4 regions of the Bradyrhizobium brasilense genome follow, and region 4 is predicted to be linked to each of the others. Evidence: predicted binding sites of a transcription regulator. Region 4 holds the regulator's gene; each other region holds the start of a gene.

Region 1 (4,199 bases), 3.0 Mb from region 4:
TTGCGCACCTTGTAGTCGACCGGATTGGCCGAGATGGCCTTCACCGCGACGCGGATGTCGCGCCCCTTCGGCTCGGGCTTGGCGATCTCGAAATCGACGAGCGAATCCGCCGCCTCGATCGGCAGCGATTTTTGGTATCCGACGGCCTTCATGCCTGGTCTCCGTGGTGGGCGATTGCCTGCCGATTAACTGTCGCGCTGGCGTCCATTTGGCAAGTACTGTAAAAACAGGGAACTAGTCCCTGTTTGTATACTATTGGGAAAATACTGCATGAAACGGAAGAATTTCGCGCGCCGGCCGGGCTGCGCGGTCGAGGCGGCGCTCGACCTGATCGACGGCAAATGGAAGGGTGTGATCCTGTACCACTTGCAGGCCGGCACCCAGCGCTTCGGCGAGCTGCGGAAGCGGATGCCCGGCATCACCCAGCGCATGCTGACCAAGCAGCTGCGCGCGCTCGAGGACGACGGCCTCGTGATCCGCAAGGTCTACGCCGAGGTGCCGCCGCGGGTCGAATACACGCTTTCCGAACTCGGCGAGAGCCTGCGCCCGGTGATCGATATTCTGAAAGCCTGGGGCGAGGGCCATCAGGAGCGGCTGTCCTGCGCGCCGGCGCCGGAGGTCATTGTGAAGAAGTCGAAGCGCGCGGCCTGAAAGCATGTTCGCGCGACGCGCTCCGCTTCACCTCGCCCCGCGTGCGGCAGGGCAATCGCATATGGAATGAACCGATTCTTCCGCACCGTCATGGCCGGGACAAGCCCGGGCATGACGAATTTGTGGAGCGACCGAGCTCATATGCGATAGCCCTGCCCGCAAGCGGGAGAGGGAACGCAGTTTCGATGCCGGTACGGCTCGATGATTTCAAGCATTTCAGAGCAACAAAAACGGCCGGAGCAATGCCTCGGCCGTTTGCCGTCGACGACAGATCAGCTCGTCTCAGAACGCAACCTGCGTACGCAGCGCGACCGCGTCGAACTTCGATCCGACGTCCGCAGCCGAGGTCGCCGAGGCCTGCTTGGCGATATCGCCGTGCAGATAGTTCAGCATGAAGCGGACGTTGTTGTTGACGTACCAGTTCAGCGCGGCGGTGTAGACGGTCTGCCGTCCACCCGCGATGCCGACCGCCTGCGCGATCTGATCGTTGAGGTCCATCGTGCTGACGCGGCCGGCGATTTCCCAGGCGCCCCAGCCGCCGCCGGCGAGCGAGAACGGATCATGCGGCTTGATCCCGCTATAGGAGGCCGTCGCCGGGTTGTAGGCGTGGTTCTCGCCGGTCAGCACATAGCCGACCTGCGCGTAACCGCCGTCGAACTTCAGGCTCGGCGCGCCGAACGGCGGCAGTCCGGTGTTCGCGGAGCGATCGACATTGAACCAGTAATATTCGCCCTGCGCGATGAACGGGCCATAGGTCGCTGCCGCTTCGACGCCGTAGACCTGCGCGCCGGAGACGTTGGCGATCGCACCGGTCGAGATCAGCGTGGTTGGATCGATGCGCAGCTCGGGCCGGTCGCTGAGCGTGAGCGTCTGCGCCTGCGTGAGCTGGTTGCGCGGCGGCTGCACCAGCCATTCCGCATCGGCGCCGATGTGCACCGAATAGTTCTTGCCGCTGATCGGATTGCCGGCGACGCGGATGACGCCGCCATACTGCTCGGACGTGCCGGCGGGCGAGGCGGAGGACGCAGAGTGGATGGCGCCCGACGTCGGTCCGGTGACATAGCCGCCGATCCAGAACTGGTCGTTCCACCAGCGGGTGCCGGCGGCCGAACGGAAGTCACCGGCGGCGATGTTCTGGGCGATGATGCCGACCGAGGCGCGCTCCATGAACAGGATGTCGTTGGAGCTGGTCGCTTCGTCGAGTGTCCACGGCACGTCCATGATGCCGCCTTCGATCGCCATCTTGCCGCCGAACGGCTTGAAGCCGGTGTAGCTCAGATACGCGTTCTCGATGCCTGAGGTGCCGCCGCCGGGCAGCGATCCCGGCGCCGCGCCGCCGAAGCCGTCGGACGAGCCGCCGAAATCGTAGATCAGCGAGTAATTCCAGTCACCGAAGAACTTGCCGACGATGCCGATGCGCGCGCGGCGGACGTTCTCGCCGCTGTCGAGCTTCTGCGGTGAGGTGCCTGCGGTGTTCGGGCGATAGTCGTAGCCGCCGACATCCCAGTGCACGCGGCTCGTGATCGCAACGCAGTTCTGTTCGTCCGCGGTGCAGATCGTCGGCCGGTTGTTCGGCATCGTCACCACGACGCCGGACGGCGCGACCGGGCCCTTCACCGGGATCGCGGCGTTGGCGGTCGCCACCCGCGCGGCCTTGGCATCCGCCGCCTTCGCATTGGCGTTTGCGCTGGCTGCGCTTGCGGTATTGGCGTTGGTCTGCTTCTGCAGTTTGTCGAGCTTCTGCTCGAGCATCTTCAGCTGCTGCTTCAGCAGCGCGATCTCCGCATCGCTGCCGCCTCCGGCCGATTGCGAATAGGCCGGCGAGGCGGCAAGCGCACCTGCCAGGCCTATGGCGATTGCACTGACTTTTGTTGCACCCATTGTGCACCCCTGTTGTGTTTGAATTCCCCACTCACTCACTGAACGGTCCTAGGAGCGTATCGTGACTGACGCACGACAGTGCTTCCGGGCATCGCAGTTCCGCTTGTGGTCCGCAGGCAACAAGCGGAGCGGCGCAGTGAGATGACAGCCATCATAGAAGCTTGGCGGCGCGCTTCAACGCGGCCGCTGCGGGTTGTGCACCGGTACGGCGGGGGGCCAGTTATCCGGCCGGGCGCCCTTCAATTGCCCGGCGAACACGCCTATATTCCGGCGTTTCCACGAGAGGTGAGAATGCTCCGACCTGTCCGCTTTGCTGCCGTATCCGCTCTGTGCACGTTGGCCTTCATGGGGAATCTTTCCGCAGCCGCGGCCCAGGACCGCCGCGTGCCGTCCTCGCAGGCCGAGCTGCAATTGTCCTATGCGCCGATCGTGCAGCGGGTGCAGCCGGCGGTGGTCAATGTCTACGCCGCCAAGACCGTGCAAAACCGCAATCCATTCCTGGACGACCCGATTTTTCGCCGCTTCTTCGGCGTGCCGGGACAGCAGCCCGAGCAGATGCAGCGCTCGCTCGGCTCCGGCGTGATGGTCGACGGCTCCGGCCTCGTAGTCACAAACAATCACGTGATCGAGGGCGCCGATCAGGTGAAGGTCTCGCTCGCCGACAAGCGCGAATACGAGGCCGAGATCGTGCTGAAGGACAGCCGTACCGACCTCGCGGTGCTGCGCCTGAAGGACACCAACAAGGAGAAGTTCGCGACCCTCGACTTCGCCAATTCCGACCAACTGCAGGTCGGTGACGTCGTGCTCGCGATCGGCAATCCGTTCGGCGTCGGCCAGACCGTGACGCACGGCATCATCTCGGCCCTGGCGCGCACTCAAGTCGGGATCACGGATTATCAATTCTTCATTCAGACCGACGCCGCGATCAATCCCGGCAATTCCGGCGGCGCGCTGGTCGACATGACCGGCCGGCTCGCCGGCATCAACACTGCGATCTTCTCGCGCTCCGGCGGCTCGCAGGGCATCGGCTTTGCGATCCCCGCCAACATGGTGCGCGTCGTGGTGGCCTCCGCCAAGAGCGGCGGCAAGAATGTGAAGCGGCCATGGCTCGGCGCGCGGCTGCAGGCGGTGACGCCGGAGATTGCCGAGACGCTCGGGCTGAAGCTGCCGTCTGGCGCGCTGGTCGCCAACGTCGCGCCGAACAGCCCGGCGGCGAAGGCGGGCCTGAAGCTCTCTGACCTGATCGTCGGGATCGACGGCACGCCGATCGACGATCCCAACGCGTTCGACTACCGCTTCGCGACCCGTCCGCTCGGCGGCAACGCGGAGATCGAGGTGCAGCGCGCCGGCAAGCCGGTGAAGCTCACCATACCGCTGGAGACCGCGCCCGACACCAACCGCGACGAGATCGTGCTGACCGCGCGCTCGCCGTTCCAGGGCGCGAGGGTCGCCAACATCTCGCCGGCGCTGGCCGACGAACTGCATCTCGACGCCGGTGCCGAGGGCGTGGTGGTGACTGATCTCGCCGGTGACGGCACCGCGGCCAATGTCGGCTTCCAGAAGGGCGACATCATCCTCGCGGTCAACAACGAGAAGATCGTGCGGACCAGCGACCTCGAGAAGGCATCGAAGACGGGGACGCGGGTCTGGCGCATCACGCTGGTGCG
Region 2 (4,199 bases), 3.4 Mb from region 4:
GAAGCGGGTGTCGGCGGCGAGCTGCGGCCGCAGCGCCTCGATCGCATCGAGCAGCTTGCGCGCATTCTCCGCGCTGCGCAGGCCGGGCTCCCACGACCAGGTCGTGCCGTGGAACACGGTGGTGATGCCGTTGGCGATCGCCTGCCGGTCGCTGTCGATCAGCGCCACGTCGGTCGGGAAGTCGACGCCGGGGCGCGGCATCATCTGCCGCTCGAACGCATCGCCGTGCAGGTCGATGATGCCGGGCAGCACCAGGAGGCCACTGGCATCGATGTGAAGCGCGGCGCGCCCCTGCTCGGCGTCGAGCGCGCCGATGTCGCGACCAGCGGTCCGCAGCGAGGTCTCGACCAAGGCGCCGTCAACCAGCGTGCGCCCGCCCTCGATGAAAATGTCCGTCACGATGCGGCGCTCCGTTGTTTGTTCTGTGATTGGGATACGGCCTCGGCCTCGTACTTGTCGAGGAATTCCTCGACCGCGAGCTTGCGAAAGTCGGGCAGGACGCGGCGGAGCGTCTCGTGATCCCAGTCCCACCATGCGAGCGCGGCGAGGCGGTCGGCGATCGTCTCGGAGAAGCGCCGCTTCACGGGCCGCGCCGGATTACCGGCAACGATGGTGTATGCGGGAACGTCCTTGGTCACGATCGCGCCGGCGGCGACGACAGCGCCGGTTCCGATGTTCCGTCCTGGTAACAGGATCGCACCGTGCCCGATCCAGACGTCATGGCCGATATGCACGTGATGCGCACGTCGCCAGTTGAAGAAGTCGGTGTCGTCGCTCTCTCCGGGGAAATACGCGCTGGCGCGGTAGGTGAAATGCGCTTGAGTCGCGCGATGCATCGGGTGGTTGCCGGGGTTGATGCGAGTCATCGCCGCGATCGAGCAAAACTTGCCGATCGAGGTGTAGGTGATCTGGCTGTCGTTCACGACGTAGGAATAGTCATCCATGCTGACTTCAAGCAGGATCGTGCGCGCGCCGACCTCGGTATATTTGCCGAGCTTGCTCTCACGGACCGACGCGGTCGGGTCGACGGTCGGCACAACCGAGAGTGTTTTTCCGGCCATCAGGGCCTCCGCAAATCTTCAAGAATCTTGGGCTTCCGGGGGATGCGCGCTCGTCATCGGGATGCTTGATGACAACATCATGACGTTGCGATGACGGCAAGGGAGCGACAAGGGAGGGGTGTGGACGATCGCCGCACCGCAGCGCTGTCGTCACATAACTGTAAAACGCCGGGGATAGCGATGGCCCAACGAGGCGCGGTTGGAGCATTACATGCTGGTGGTGGAAGGTTTGACGTGCCGTTTCGGCACGAAAGCCGCAGTCGACAACGCGTCCTTTTCGATCGCGCCGGGCAGCTTTGTCGGCGTGATCGGCCGCTCGGGTGCCGGCAAGTCGACGCTGCTGCGGATGATCAACCGTCTCGCCGATCCGACCTCCGGCCGTATCCTGTTCGAAGGCACCGACGTCACCGCGTTGCGCGGCAAGGAACTGCGGCGGTGGCGCGCGCGCTCGGCGATGATCTTCCAGCAGTTCAATCTGGTCGGCCGCCTTGATGTGCTGACCAATGTGCTGATGGGCCGGCTGGCCCAGATTCCGTCATGGCGCTCGCTGGCGCAGGTCTGGCCGGAGCAGGACAGGGCGCTGGCGCTGTCGGCGCTCGAGCAATTCGACATTGCCCAGCTCGCGGCACAGCGCGCCGACCAGCTCTCCGGCGGCCAGCAGCAACGCGTCGCGATCGCGCGCGCGCTGGTGCAGGAGCCCGACATCATTCTCGCCGACGAGCCGATCGCCTCGCTCGATCCGCGCAACACCAAGATCGTGATGGACGCGCTGCTGCGCATCAACAAGCATTTCGGCATCACGGTGCTTTGCAATCTGCACTCGCTCGACCTGGCGCGGACCTATTGCGACCGCCTGGTCGGCATGGCCGCGGGTCGCGTGGTGTTCGATGGCGCACCCGCGGCGCTCACCGACCATATCGCCCGCGAGCTCTATGACCTCGAGGCCAATGACGTCATCGGCGCAGCACCGCTGCCCGCGCCCGACGGTGCAACTGCGCCGGCACTCGGCACCGCAGCCGCGGCCTGAGCGTCGCGCATTTTTCAATCTGGGAGGCCGGGCATTTTGCCCGGCCAACAGGTGCAACTACAACAAAAGAGGGGTAGTCATGTTCACTCGTCGCATCATTCTGGCTGGCGCCGCCGCGCTGGCATTTGCCGGTTCGGCCTCCGCGCAGGACTGGAAGGCAAAGTATCCGGAGCTCACCTTCGCGGTGGTGCCGGCCGAAAACGCCTCCGGCGTCACCGAGCGCTGGACGCCGTTCGTGGCGTATCTGTCGAAGGAGCTCGGCGTGAAGGTCACACTGCGCATCGCCAACGACTACGCGGCCGTCATCGAAGGCCAGCGCGCCGGCAACATCCAGATCGCCAGCTACGGCTCGGCCTCGTTCTCGCGCGCGCGCCTGACCGGCGTCAAGACCGACGCGTTCGCCAACGATATGAACGCCGACGGTTCGACCGGCTATTACTCGGTGTTCTTCGTCAAGGCGTCGAGCCCGTACAAGACCGTCGAGGACCTGAAAGGCAAGAATCTCGGCCTGGTCGATCCGAACTCGACGTCCGGCAACAACGTGCCGCGCTTCGAACTCAACAAGATGGGCATCGCGAACGCCGAAGGCTTTTTCGGCAAGGTCGTGTTCACCGGCAGCCACGAGAACGCCGTCCTGGCGCTGTCGCAGGGAACCGTTGATGTGGCCGCCAACCAGTGGACCAACGAGGACGATTCCACGCTCGCCCAGATGCTGACCAAGGGCATGCTGAAGAATGCCGACGGCTCGGCGATGAAGAAGGATGATTTCCGCATCATCCACAAGTCGGCGCTGATCATCAACGGCCCCTATGCGTACAACACCGATCTTCCGGAGGACCTGAAGGCTGCGATCGCAAAGGCCTTCTTCGACGCGCCGACCAAGGACAAGGCCGCCTTCGACCGTCTGTCGGACGGTCAGAAGAAGGGCTTCCATCCCGCCACCACCAAGGATTGGGACGGCACCATCGAGCTGATCAAGTTCGTCGACGGTTTGCGCAAGAAGGCGAGCTGATCGCACGCCTGACGTCACGAGGGCCGGGCGTATAGCCCGGCCCTTTCTCTCCACTCAACTCCGAACCGGACTGGCACGCGTCGATGGCGACCGCCGTATCCATTCTTCCAGCGCAGCAACTGGCGACGCTGGAGGACGCCTACCGCAAGTCCGTCGCACGCAAGCGGTTGAAGGCCGCGCTGGCGACGGCGGCATTCTGTGCGGTGCTGGTGATCGCGGCGTTCGGCGCGGAAGTGAACCTGCGCACGCTGTTCACCTATTTCGGCAATTTCGTCAGCTATTTCGATCGCATCCTGACGCTGGATTCCGGCGCGCGGGTCTGGACCGATCCCGCCGAATGGTTCTGGGGTTGGCATAAGTGGCTGAAGATGCTCGGCGAGACGATCCTGATCAGCTATGTCGGCACGCTGACGGGTGCGGTGCTCGCCTTCGCACTCAATTTCTTCGCGGCCCAGAATACCTCGCCCGGCCCGTGGGTACGTTTCACGATCCGCCGCCTGCTGGAATTCGCCCGCACCGTCCCCGGCATCGTGTTCGCGCTGATCTTCGTGATCGCGTTCGGCCTCGGGCCGATGGCCGGCGTGCTGGCGATCGCGATCCACACCACCGGGGCGCTCGGCAAGCTGTTCGCCGAGATCGTCGAGAATGCCGACATGAAGCCGGTCGAGGGCATCCGCTCCACCGGCGCGAGCTGGCTGTCCTGCATGCGCTTTGCCGTGCTGCCGCAGGTCTCGGCCGGCTATGCCAGCTATGCGCTGCTGCGCTTCGAGATCAACGTCCGCGAGGCGTCGGTGATGGGCTTCGTCGGCGCCGGCGGCATCGGCCAGGAGCTGGTGGTCGCGATCCGCAAGTTCTACTATTCCGACGTCAGCGCCATCCTCATCACCATCATCGTCACCGTCTTCATCATCGACATCTCGACCGGCTGGCTGCGCGGCCGGCTGTTCGGCAAGGAGACCCGTCGATGAGCCAGATGCCGAGGCCGGACACCGCGGAACTGCGCGCGAAGTACCCCGGCGTCTTCGAACGTCCCGCATCGGCACGGTTGGCGATGCCGGCCATGATCGTGGCGGCGCTCGCGATCTTCGTGTTCGGATTG
Region 3 (4,199 bases), 4.1 Mb from region 4:
CTTCATCTATCTAGCGAAAGCTCATTCGATGCAGGCTCTCTACGCACAGCTTCTGGTGGGACTGATCAACGGCTCGTTTTACGCGCTGCTCAGTCTGGGGCTCGCCGTCATCTTCGGCATGCTCAACATCATCAATTTCGCGCATGGCGCGCTCTACATGATGGGCGCCTTCGTGGCGTATTTCCTGCTCAATTTGGGCGGCATCAATTACTGGTGGGCGCTGATCATCGCACCCGTCGTGGTCGGCATCTTCGGCATGATCCTCGAGCGGACCATGCTGCAATGGCTGACCGGCCTCGACCATCTCTACGGATTGCTGCTGACCTTCGGCATCGCGCTGATCGTGCAGGGCGTGTTCCAGAACTATTTCGGCTCCTCGGGCCTGCCTTACTCGATCCCGGATCAGCTCAAGGGCGGCGTCAATCTCGGCTTCATGTTCCTGCCGATCTATCGCGGCTGGGTCGTCATCTTCTCGCTCGTGGTGTGCCTTGCCACCTGGTTCCTGATCGAGAAGACGCAGCTCGGCGCCTACCTGCGCGCCGCGACCGAGAACCCGACGCTGGTGCGCGCGTTCGGCATCAACGTGCCGCGCATGATCACGCTGACCTACGGGCTCGGCGTCGGTCTTGCCGCGCTTGCCGGCGTGCTGTCGGCGCCGATCAACCAGGTCCGCCCGCTGATGGGCGCCGATCTCATCATCGTGGTGTTCGCGGTGGTCGTGATCGGCGGCATGGGCTCGATCATGGGCTCGATCATCACCGGCTTCGCGCTCGGCGTGATCGAGGGACTGACCAAGTATTTTTATCCCGAGGCCTCCAACACCGTGGTGTTTGTCCTGATGGTGGTGGTGTTGCTGGTGAAGCCAACGGGACTGACGGGACGGGCGGCTTGATATGTCAGCATTGACCGACGATACACTTCCGATCACGCCGCGCGCGATGCGCGACGAGATGATCGTATTCGCCGCGATGGCGCTGCTGCTGGCGATCGTGCCGTGGACGGGGATCTATCCGTTCTTCGTCATGCAGGCGCTGTGCTTCGCGCTGCTCGCCTGCGCCTTCAACCTCCTGATCGGCTATGGCGGCCTGCTGTCGTTCGGCCACGCGATGTTCCTCGGCACTGCCGGCTACGTCTCGGCCCACGCGCTGAAGGTGTGGGGGCTGACGCCGGAGCTCGGCATCCTGGTCGGCACCGCGGCCGCGGCCTTGCTCGGCCTGGTCACCGGCTACATCTCGATCAAGCGGCAGGGCATCTATTTCTCGATGATCACGCTGGCGCTGTCGCAGCTGCTTTACTTCCTCTATTTGCAGGCGCCGTTCACCCATGGTGAAGACGGCATCCAGGGCATTCCGCAAGGCCACCTGCTCGGCATCTTCGATCTCTCGAAGCCGCTGGTGCTTTACTATGTCGTGCTGGTCGGCTTCCTCGCCGGCTTCCTGCTGATCTACCGCACCATCAACTCGCCGTTCGGCGAGGTGCTGAAGTCGATCCGCGAGAACGAGCCGCGGGCGATCTCGCTCGGCTACAAGACCGACCAGTACAAGCTGCTCGCCTTCATCCTGTCGGGCACGCTGGCGGGCTTTGCCGGCTCGCTGAAGGTGTTCGTGGCGCAGAATGCCTCGCTCACCGACGTGCACTGGTCGATGTCCGGTGAAATCGTACTGATGACGCTGGTCGGCGGTCTCGGCACCATCTTCGGCCCGGTGGTCGGCGCCTTCGTGATCATCGCCATGCAGCAATATCTCGCCGGTTTCGGCCAGTGGGTGACGGTGATCCAGGGCGTGATCTTCGTGGCCTGCGTGCTGCTGTTCCGGCGCGGCCTGGTCGGTGAGCTGGCCCATTTGTTGCGGCGGTCGCTGTAGGGCAGGTCTCGGCGACTTTCGGCCGACATAGCGGTGGACGACCGCCCGCTCGGGCGGTCGATCCCGATGCTTTCCCCGCCAGATGCTCTATGACAGTTCTGTGACAGTCGCTAAAAGGGCTGTCCCGGAATGATGGAACTGAGACATGCTGCGCTGGTTTCGCGCCTTCCTGCCCAAGGAAGAGCGGTTTTTCGACCTGTTCGCCCGACACGCCCAGACCTCCGTGCAATGCGCATTGGCGTTGCAGGACATGCTGAAGGGCGGGGAGGAGACTCCGGTCTTTTGCCAGCGCGTCAATCAGTTCGAGAACGACGCCGATAGCGTCACCCGCGAGGTCCTGACCGCGGTTCGCCGCACCTTCATCACCCCGTTTGATCGTGGCGATATCAAGAACCTGATCACCTCGATGGACGACGCGGTCGACCAGATGCAGGCGACCGCAAAGGCGGTCATGCTGTTCGAGGTGCGCGAGTTCGAGCCGCCGATGCGCGAGATGGGCGGCCTGATCGTCGAATGCGCCAATCTGGTCGGCCGCGCGCTGCCCCTGTTGCAGTCGATCGGCCACAACGTCTCGATGCTGACCCAGATCACCGAGGAACTGACCAAGCTCGAGGGCCGGGTCGACGATCTCCAGGATATCGGGCTCAAGGAGCTGTTCCTGAAGCACCGCGACGCCAACACGATGGACTACATCGTCGGCGCGGAGATTTACGACCATCTCGAGAAAGTGGCCGACCGTTTCGACGACGTCGCCAACGAGATCAACTCGATCGTGATCGAGCAAGTCTGAGCATGATCCGGAAAAGTGTGATGCGGTTTTCCCTGCGACAAACGCGAAGTGTTTGCGCGGCGATCATGCTCAACAAAGCACAATAGAGCGGGGCATCACGTGGACGCCACGCTGGGTCTTCCAATTCTGACCATCCTGATCGCGGTCGCGCTGCTGTTCGACTTCCTGAACGGCCTGCACGATGCCGCGAACTCGATCGCGACCATCGTCTCGACCCGTGTGCTGCGGCCGCAATATGCGGTGTTCTGGGCGGCGTTCTTCAACTTCGTCGCGTTCCTGGTGTTCGGCCTGCACGTTGCCAACACGATCGGCACCGGGATCATCGAGCCGTCGGTGGTGGATGCGACCGTGATCTTCGCAGCATTGGTCGGCGCGATCGTCTGGAACGTGATCACCTGGGCGCTGGGCATTCCGTCGTCGAGCTCGCACGCGCTGATCGGCGGCCTGGTCGGCGCCGGCATGGCGAAGGCGGGGATTTCGGCGGCGGTGTGGAGCGGGCTCTCCAAGACCTTGCTCGCGATCGTGCTGTCGCCGCTGGTCGGCTTCCTGCTGGCGCTGGTGCTGGTCGCGATCGTGTCCTGGCTCTCGGTGCGCTCGACGCCGTTCGCGGTCGATCGCGCATTCCGCATCCTGCAATTCGCCTCGGCGTCGCTCTATTCGCTCGGCCATGGCGGCAACGACGCGCAAAAGACCATGGGCATCATCGCCGTGCTGCTCTATTCGCAGGGCCATCTCGGCGACACCTTCGAAATTCCGTTCTGGGTGGTGCTGGCCTGCCAGGGCGCGATGGCGCTGGGTACCCTGATGGGCGGCTGGCGGATCGTGCGCACCATGGGGCTGCGGATCACCAAGCTGACGCCGATGCAGGGTTTCTGCGCCGAAACCGGCGGCGCCGTGACGCTGTTCATGGCGACCTATCTCGGGGTTCCCGTATCGACCACGCACACCATCACCGGCGCAATCGTCGGCGTCGGCGCCGCACGGCGGCTTTCCGCCGTGCGCTGGAATGTGGCGAGCTCGATCGTCTACGCCTGGGTCATCACGATCCCGGCGTCGGCCGCGGTCGCAGCCGCGAGCTATTGGGCGGTGCAGATTCTGAAGTAGCGTTTTCGAGCGGAGTGGGAGCCGGTTCGTGTTAAGAAAACGCGTCCCAAAAAGGAGTAATCAGCCGACCAGCTTCAGCCCGACGATGCCGGCAACGATCAGTCCGATGCTGGCGAGCCGCATCGCGGTCGCGGGTTCGCCGAGCAGGATGATGCCGAGCGCCGCGGTGCCGACCGCGCCGATCCCGGTCCAGACCGCATAGGCGGTTCCAATCGGCAGCGTCTTCAGCGCGAGGCCGAGCAGGATCACGCTGCCGGCCATCGCCGCCAGCGTCAGCACCGACGGCACCAGCCGCGAGAAACCTTCGGTATATTTCAGCCCGATCGCCCAGCCGATCTCGAGCAGGCCAGCGATGAACAGAATGGTCCAAGCCATCACGAACCCTCCAGATAAGGCAGGGTCGTCCCCGCGAATGGTATGGTGAGGAGAAGGTCGTCCTTCCG
Region 4 (4,199 bases):
CCGAAGGCGGGCTGCTCAACGCCATCGTCGGCTCGGTCATCATGACCGTGATCGGCGTCGGCATCGGCGCGCCGCTTGGCCTGTTCGCCGGCACCTACCTCGCCGAATACGGCAAGCACGACAAGCTGACCTCGGTGATCCGCTTCATCAACGACATCCTGCTCAGCGCGCCCTCGATCATCATCGGCCTGTTCATCTATGGTGCGGTGGTGGTGCCGATGCGCGGCTTCTCTGCGATCGCAGGCAGCCTTGCGCTCGCGGTGATCGTGATCCCGGTCGTGCTGCGCACCACCGAGGACATGCTGCTCTTGGTGCCCAATCCGCTGCGCGAGGCCGCCTCCGCGCTCGGCCTGCCGCGTTCGCTGGTGATCAAGCGGATCGCTTATCGTGCTGCGCGATCGGGTCTGATCACCGGTGTGCTGCTGGCGACCGCCCGCGTCGCCGGCGAGACCGCGCCGCTGCTGTTCACCGCGCTGTCGAACCAGTTCTTCAGCCTGGATCTGACCAAGACGATGGCCAACCTGCCGGTGACCATCAATAACTTCGTGCAGAGCCCCTACGCCTACTGGAAAGAGCTGGCGTGGAGCGGTGCGCTGCTCATCACATTCACCGTGCTCGCGTTGAATATCGGCGCGCGTATCCTTGGTGCCGAAAGGGCCGCAAAATGACCGAGCTTTCCGTCTCCACGACTGCCGCAGGCCACATTCCGCAGGTTCCGCTGCCGGAAGCGCCGCCGAAAGTCACGGTGCGCAATCTCAACTTCTATTACGGCGAGCACCACGCGCTGAAGAACATCAACCTGACGCTCGGCACCAACCGCGTCACGGCGTTCATCGGCCCGTCCGGCTGCGGCAAGTCGACCCTGCTGCGCATCTTCAACCGGATGTACGACCTGTATCCGGGCCAACGCGCGGTCGGCCAGCTGATGCTGGACCAGACCAACATTCTCGACCCCAAGCTCGACCTCAACTTGCTGCGCGCGCGGGTCGGCATGGTGTTCCAGAAGCCGACGCCGTTCCCGATGACGATCTACGAGAACATCGCCTTCGGCATCCGCCTCTACGAGAAGATCTCGAAGTCCGAGATGGACGACCGGGTCGAGAAGGCGCTGCGCGGCGGCGCGCTGTGGAACGAGGTCAAGGACAAGCTGAACGCCTCCGGCCTGTCGCTCTCCGGCGGCCAGCAGCAGCGCCTGTGCATCGCGCGCACCGTGGCGGTGCGCCCCGAGGTGATCCTGTTCGACGAGCCGTGCTCGGCGCTCGACCCGATCTCGACCGCCAAGGTCGAGGAACTGATCCAGGAGCTCTCCGAGGACTACACGATCGCGATCGTCACCCACAACATGCAGCAGGCGGCGCGCGTCTCCGACAAGACCGCCTTCATGTATCTCGGCGAGCTGATCGAGTTCGACGACACCAACAAGATCTTCACCTCACCGAGCGATCGGCGCACCCAGGACTACATCACCGGCCGGTTCGGTTGACCGGCGCATGATCCGGAAAAGTGGAAACCGGTTTCCGATCAGGTCATGCTAAAATTCAGGACACGAAACCATGATCCCCGGGATCATGGTTGAGGGAGACAAGCGATGGCTTCTGAACATACCGCCAAGGCATTCGACAGCGACCTGCAGGAGTTGACCCGCCTGGTCGCCGAGATGGGCGGCCTGGTCGAACGGATGATTACCGAGTCGGTCGACGCGCTGATCCGTCGCGACGTCGCGCTCGGCAAGCGCGTGGTCGCCGCCGACATCGAGATCGACAATCTGCAGCGCAACATCGAAGAGCGCGCGGTGCTGACGATCGCGCGCCGCCAGCCAATGGCGATCGACCTGCGTGAGATCGTCAGCGCGATGCGCGTCGCCACCGATCTCGAGCGGATCGGCGACCTCGCCAAGAACATGGGCAAGCGCGTCGCGGCGCTGGAGAGCGATTTCCAGCCGCTGAAGCTGATCCGCGGCCTCGAGCACATGACCGACCTCGTGCTGTCGCAGGTCAAGTCGGTGCTCGACGCCTATGCCGCGCACGACCTGCCGGCGGCGATGAACGTCTGGAAGGGCGACGAGGAGGTCGATGCGATCTGCACCTCGCTGTTCCGCGAACTGCTCACCTACATGATGGAAGATCCGCGCAACATCTCGTTCTGCATCCATCTGATGTTCTGCGCCAAGAACATCGAGCGGATCGGCGATCACGCCACCAATATCGCCGAGACCGTGTTCTACATGATCGAGGGCCAGCAGATCACCGACAAGCGCCCGAAGGGCGACATGACCACTTTTGCCACCACGGTGCCGGGCAACTGAGGCATGATCGGCAAGCACGGAACCGGCAAGAGCGAAACTGGATGATCCTCGCGACAAATCGTTTCCGCGGGGACTATGCTCAAGGAAGTAAGCGTTTCGGTTTGCGTCTGGGCAACGGATCACCACAGAGAAAGAACTTAAACCGATGAGCGCACGCATTCTGGTAGTCGAAGACGAGGAAGCGCTGACGACGCTGTTGCGCTACAATCTCGATGCGGAAGGCTACGATGTCGAGACGGTGGGGCGCGGCGACGATGCGGATACAAGGCTGAAGGAGCGCGTTCCCGACCTCGTGGTGCTGGACTGGATGCTGCCGGGCCTGTCCGGCATCGAACTGTGCCGCCGCCTGCGGGCGCGGCCCGAGACCAAGCAGCTTCCGATCATCATGCTGACCGCGCGCGGCGAGGAAAGCGAGCGCGTGCGCGGGCTTGCCACCGGCGCGGACGATTACATCGTCAAGCCGTTCTCGGTGCCGGAGCTGCTGGCGCGGGTGAAGGGCCTGTTGCGCCGCGCCAGCCCGGAGCGGCTTGCGACCGTGCTGACCTACGGCGACATCGAGCTCGACCGCGAGAAGCGCCGCGTGGCGCGCTCGGGCCGTCCGATCGATCTCGGGCCGACCGAGTATCGCCTGCTCGAATTCTTCCTCGAGCATCCCGGCCGCGTGTTCAGCCGCGAGCAACTGCTCGACAGCGTCTGGGGCCGCGACATCTACATCGATGAGCGTACCGTCGACGTGCATATCGGCCGCCTGCGCAAGCTGCTCAATCCGGGCCGCGAGCAGGATCCGATCCGCACCGTGCGCGGCGCCGGCTACGCGCTCGACGACCGCTTTGCCAAGGCCGAGCCGCAGCCGTAACGGCCATGCGGCATTCATAAACCGCAACACGGCGTCGTCCCGGCGAAAGCCGGGACCCATACGCCGCGGCCAGCGCAATCGGCACGCGGCCAGACGGCTTTCTAACAACACGCATTAGTGGTTATGGGTCCCGGCTTTCGCCGGGACGACGCCGGTGATGTAATGGGCTACGCATCACACAAAAAAATCCCCGCTTTCGCGGGGATTTGTTTTTGAGGTCTTCCGTCGTTTTCCCGAGTGCTCACTTGATCTGCGGTTTCGCCGACGGCCGGCGGCGATCGGCGGCGGGCTGGTAGGCGACGCGCGAGTGATGCGCGCAATAGGGCAGGCCGGCGAGCGCCTTTCCGCCGCAGAAGAAGAATTCCGGGCTCGAGGGATCGCCGACCGGCCAGTGACAGGTGGCCTCGTTGAGCTCGAGCAGCGACAGCCGCTGGCTCATCGGCACCACATTGTCGTAGGAGATCGGATCGGGCTCCATCTCGACCTCGAAGGCGTGCGCCAGCGCGGTGTTGCCCCGCGAAACCGGACGCGTCACCCGCATCATGTGCTGGGCCGGGCGGGCCTTGCGCTGACGCGGCGCGGCCGTGGAGGGTGCCTTGGCGCGGCCGGAGAGGCCGAGCCGATGCACTTTGCCGATCACGGCGTTTCGCGTCACATTGCCAAGTTCCGCCGCGATCTGGCTGGCCGACAGGCCGGACTCCCAGAGCTTCTTCAGCTGCTCGACGCGATCGTCGGACCAGGTCAATACAGTCATCGCATTCTTCCCTTCGCGTAGCGCCGGCCAATCATTGGAGCGGCGCTGCGAGCCAATCTGGACAAATATCCCTGCGGCCAGAATCCCTTAGCCCTCGCCGGGCACGGTGTTGCGCCCGAACGTTTACGCGAGACACAAAGGCTACTTAGAGGGTCCAGTACCGCCGCACGAGATGTCGTACCCGACAGGCCAAACGCTACAATATGGCGTGACTCTGGCGCAAGAGTCCGCGGTCGTGCGTCCACATGTTCCCGCACAGTTAAGCATCGCGATGAGGCTTTTCC

The links. The regulator PhoB, encoded in region 4, activates phosphate uptake and scavenging genes when phosphate is short. The targets are predictions, from matches to a motif close to TGTCATNNANCTGTCAT.
Region 1: QA635_RS18965 (OprO/OprP family phosphate-selective porin) is a predicted target of PhoB. The motif match lies at 2,594-2,610, and genes of this name have one in related genera.
Region 2: phnC (phosphonate ABC transporter ATP-binding protein) is a predicted target of PhoB. The motif match lies at 1,130-1,146, and genes of this name have one in related genera.
Region 3: QA635_RS24650 (DUF47 domain-containing protein) is a predicted target of PhoB. The motif match lies at 1,952-1,968, and genes of this name have one in related genera.

The regions. Positions count from the first base shown of each region.
Region 1 covers NZ_CP121669.1:4,066,001-4,070,199, forward strand. Annotated here, with positions in the region: gene QA635_RS18955 (zinc-binding alcohol dehydrogenase family protein) at 1-152, opposite strand, end outside; gene QA635_RS18960 (winged helix-turn-helix transcriptional regulator) at 271-651, shown strand; gene QA635_RS18965 (OprO/OprP family phosphate-selective porin) at 934-2,532, opposite strand; gene QA635_RS18970 (DegQ family serine endoprotease) at 2,878-4,199, shown strand, end outside.
Region 2 covers NZ_CP121669.1:6,639,739-6,643,937, reverse strand. Annotated here, with positions in the region: gene QA635_RS31035 (alpha-D-ribose 1-methylphosphonate 5-triphosphate diphosphatase) at 1-399, opposite strand, end outside; gene QA635_RS31030 (transferase hexapeptide repeat family protein) at 396-1,061, opposite strand; gene phnC (phosphonate ABC transporter ATP-binding protein) at 1,273-2,088, shown strand; gene phnD (phosphonate ABC transporter substrate-binding protein) at 2,168-3,100, shown strand; gene phnE (phosphonate ABC transporter, permease protein PhnE) at 3,184-4,068, shown strand; gene phnE (phosphonate ABC transporter, permease protein PhnE) at 4,065-4,199, shown strand, end outside.
Region 3 covers NZ_CP121669.1:5,220,327-5,224,525, reverse strand. Annotated here, with positions in the region: gene QA635_RS24660 (branched-chain amino acid ABC transporter permease) at 29-892, shown strand; gene QA635_RS24655 (branched-chain amino acid ABC transporter permease) at 894-1,862, shown strand; gene QA635_RS24650 (DUF47 domain-containing protein) at 2,008-2,652, shown strand; gene QA635_RS24645 (inorganic phosphate transporter) at 2,752-3,756, shown strand; gene sugE (quaternary ammonium compound efflux SMR transporter SugE) at 3,817-4,131, opposite strand.
Region 4 covers NZ_CP121669.1:1,093,892-1,098,090, forward strand. Annotated here, with positions in the region: gene pstA (phosphate ABC transporter permease PstA) at 1-668, shown strand, start outside; gene pstB (phosphate ABC transporter ATP-binding protein PstB) at 665-1,483, shown strand; gene phoU (phosphate signaling complex protein PhoU) at 1,589-2,305, shown strand; gene phoB (phosphate regulon transcriptional regulator PhoB) at 2,451-3,161, shown strand; gene QA635_RS04940 (GcrA family cell cycle regulator) at 3,403-3,915, opposite strand.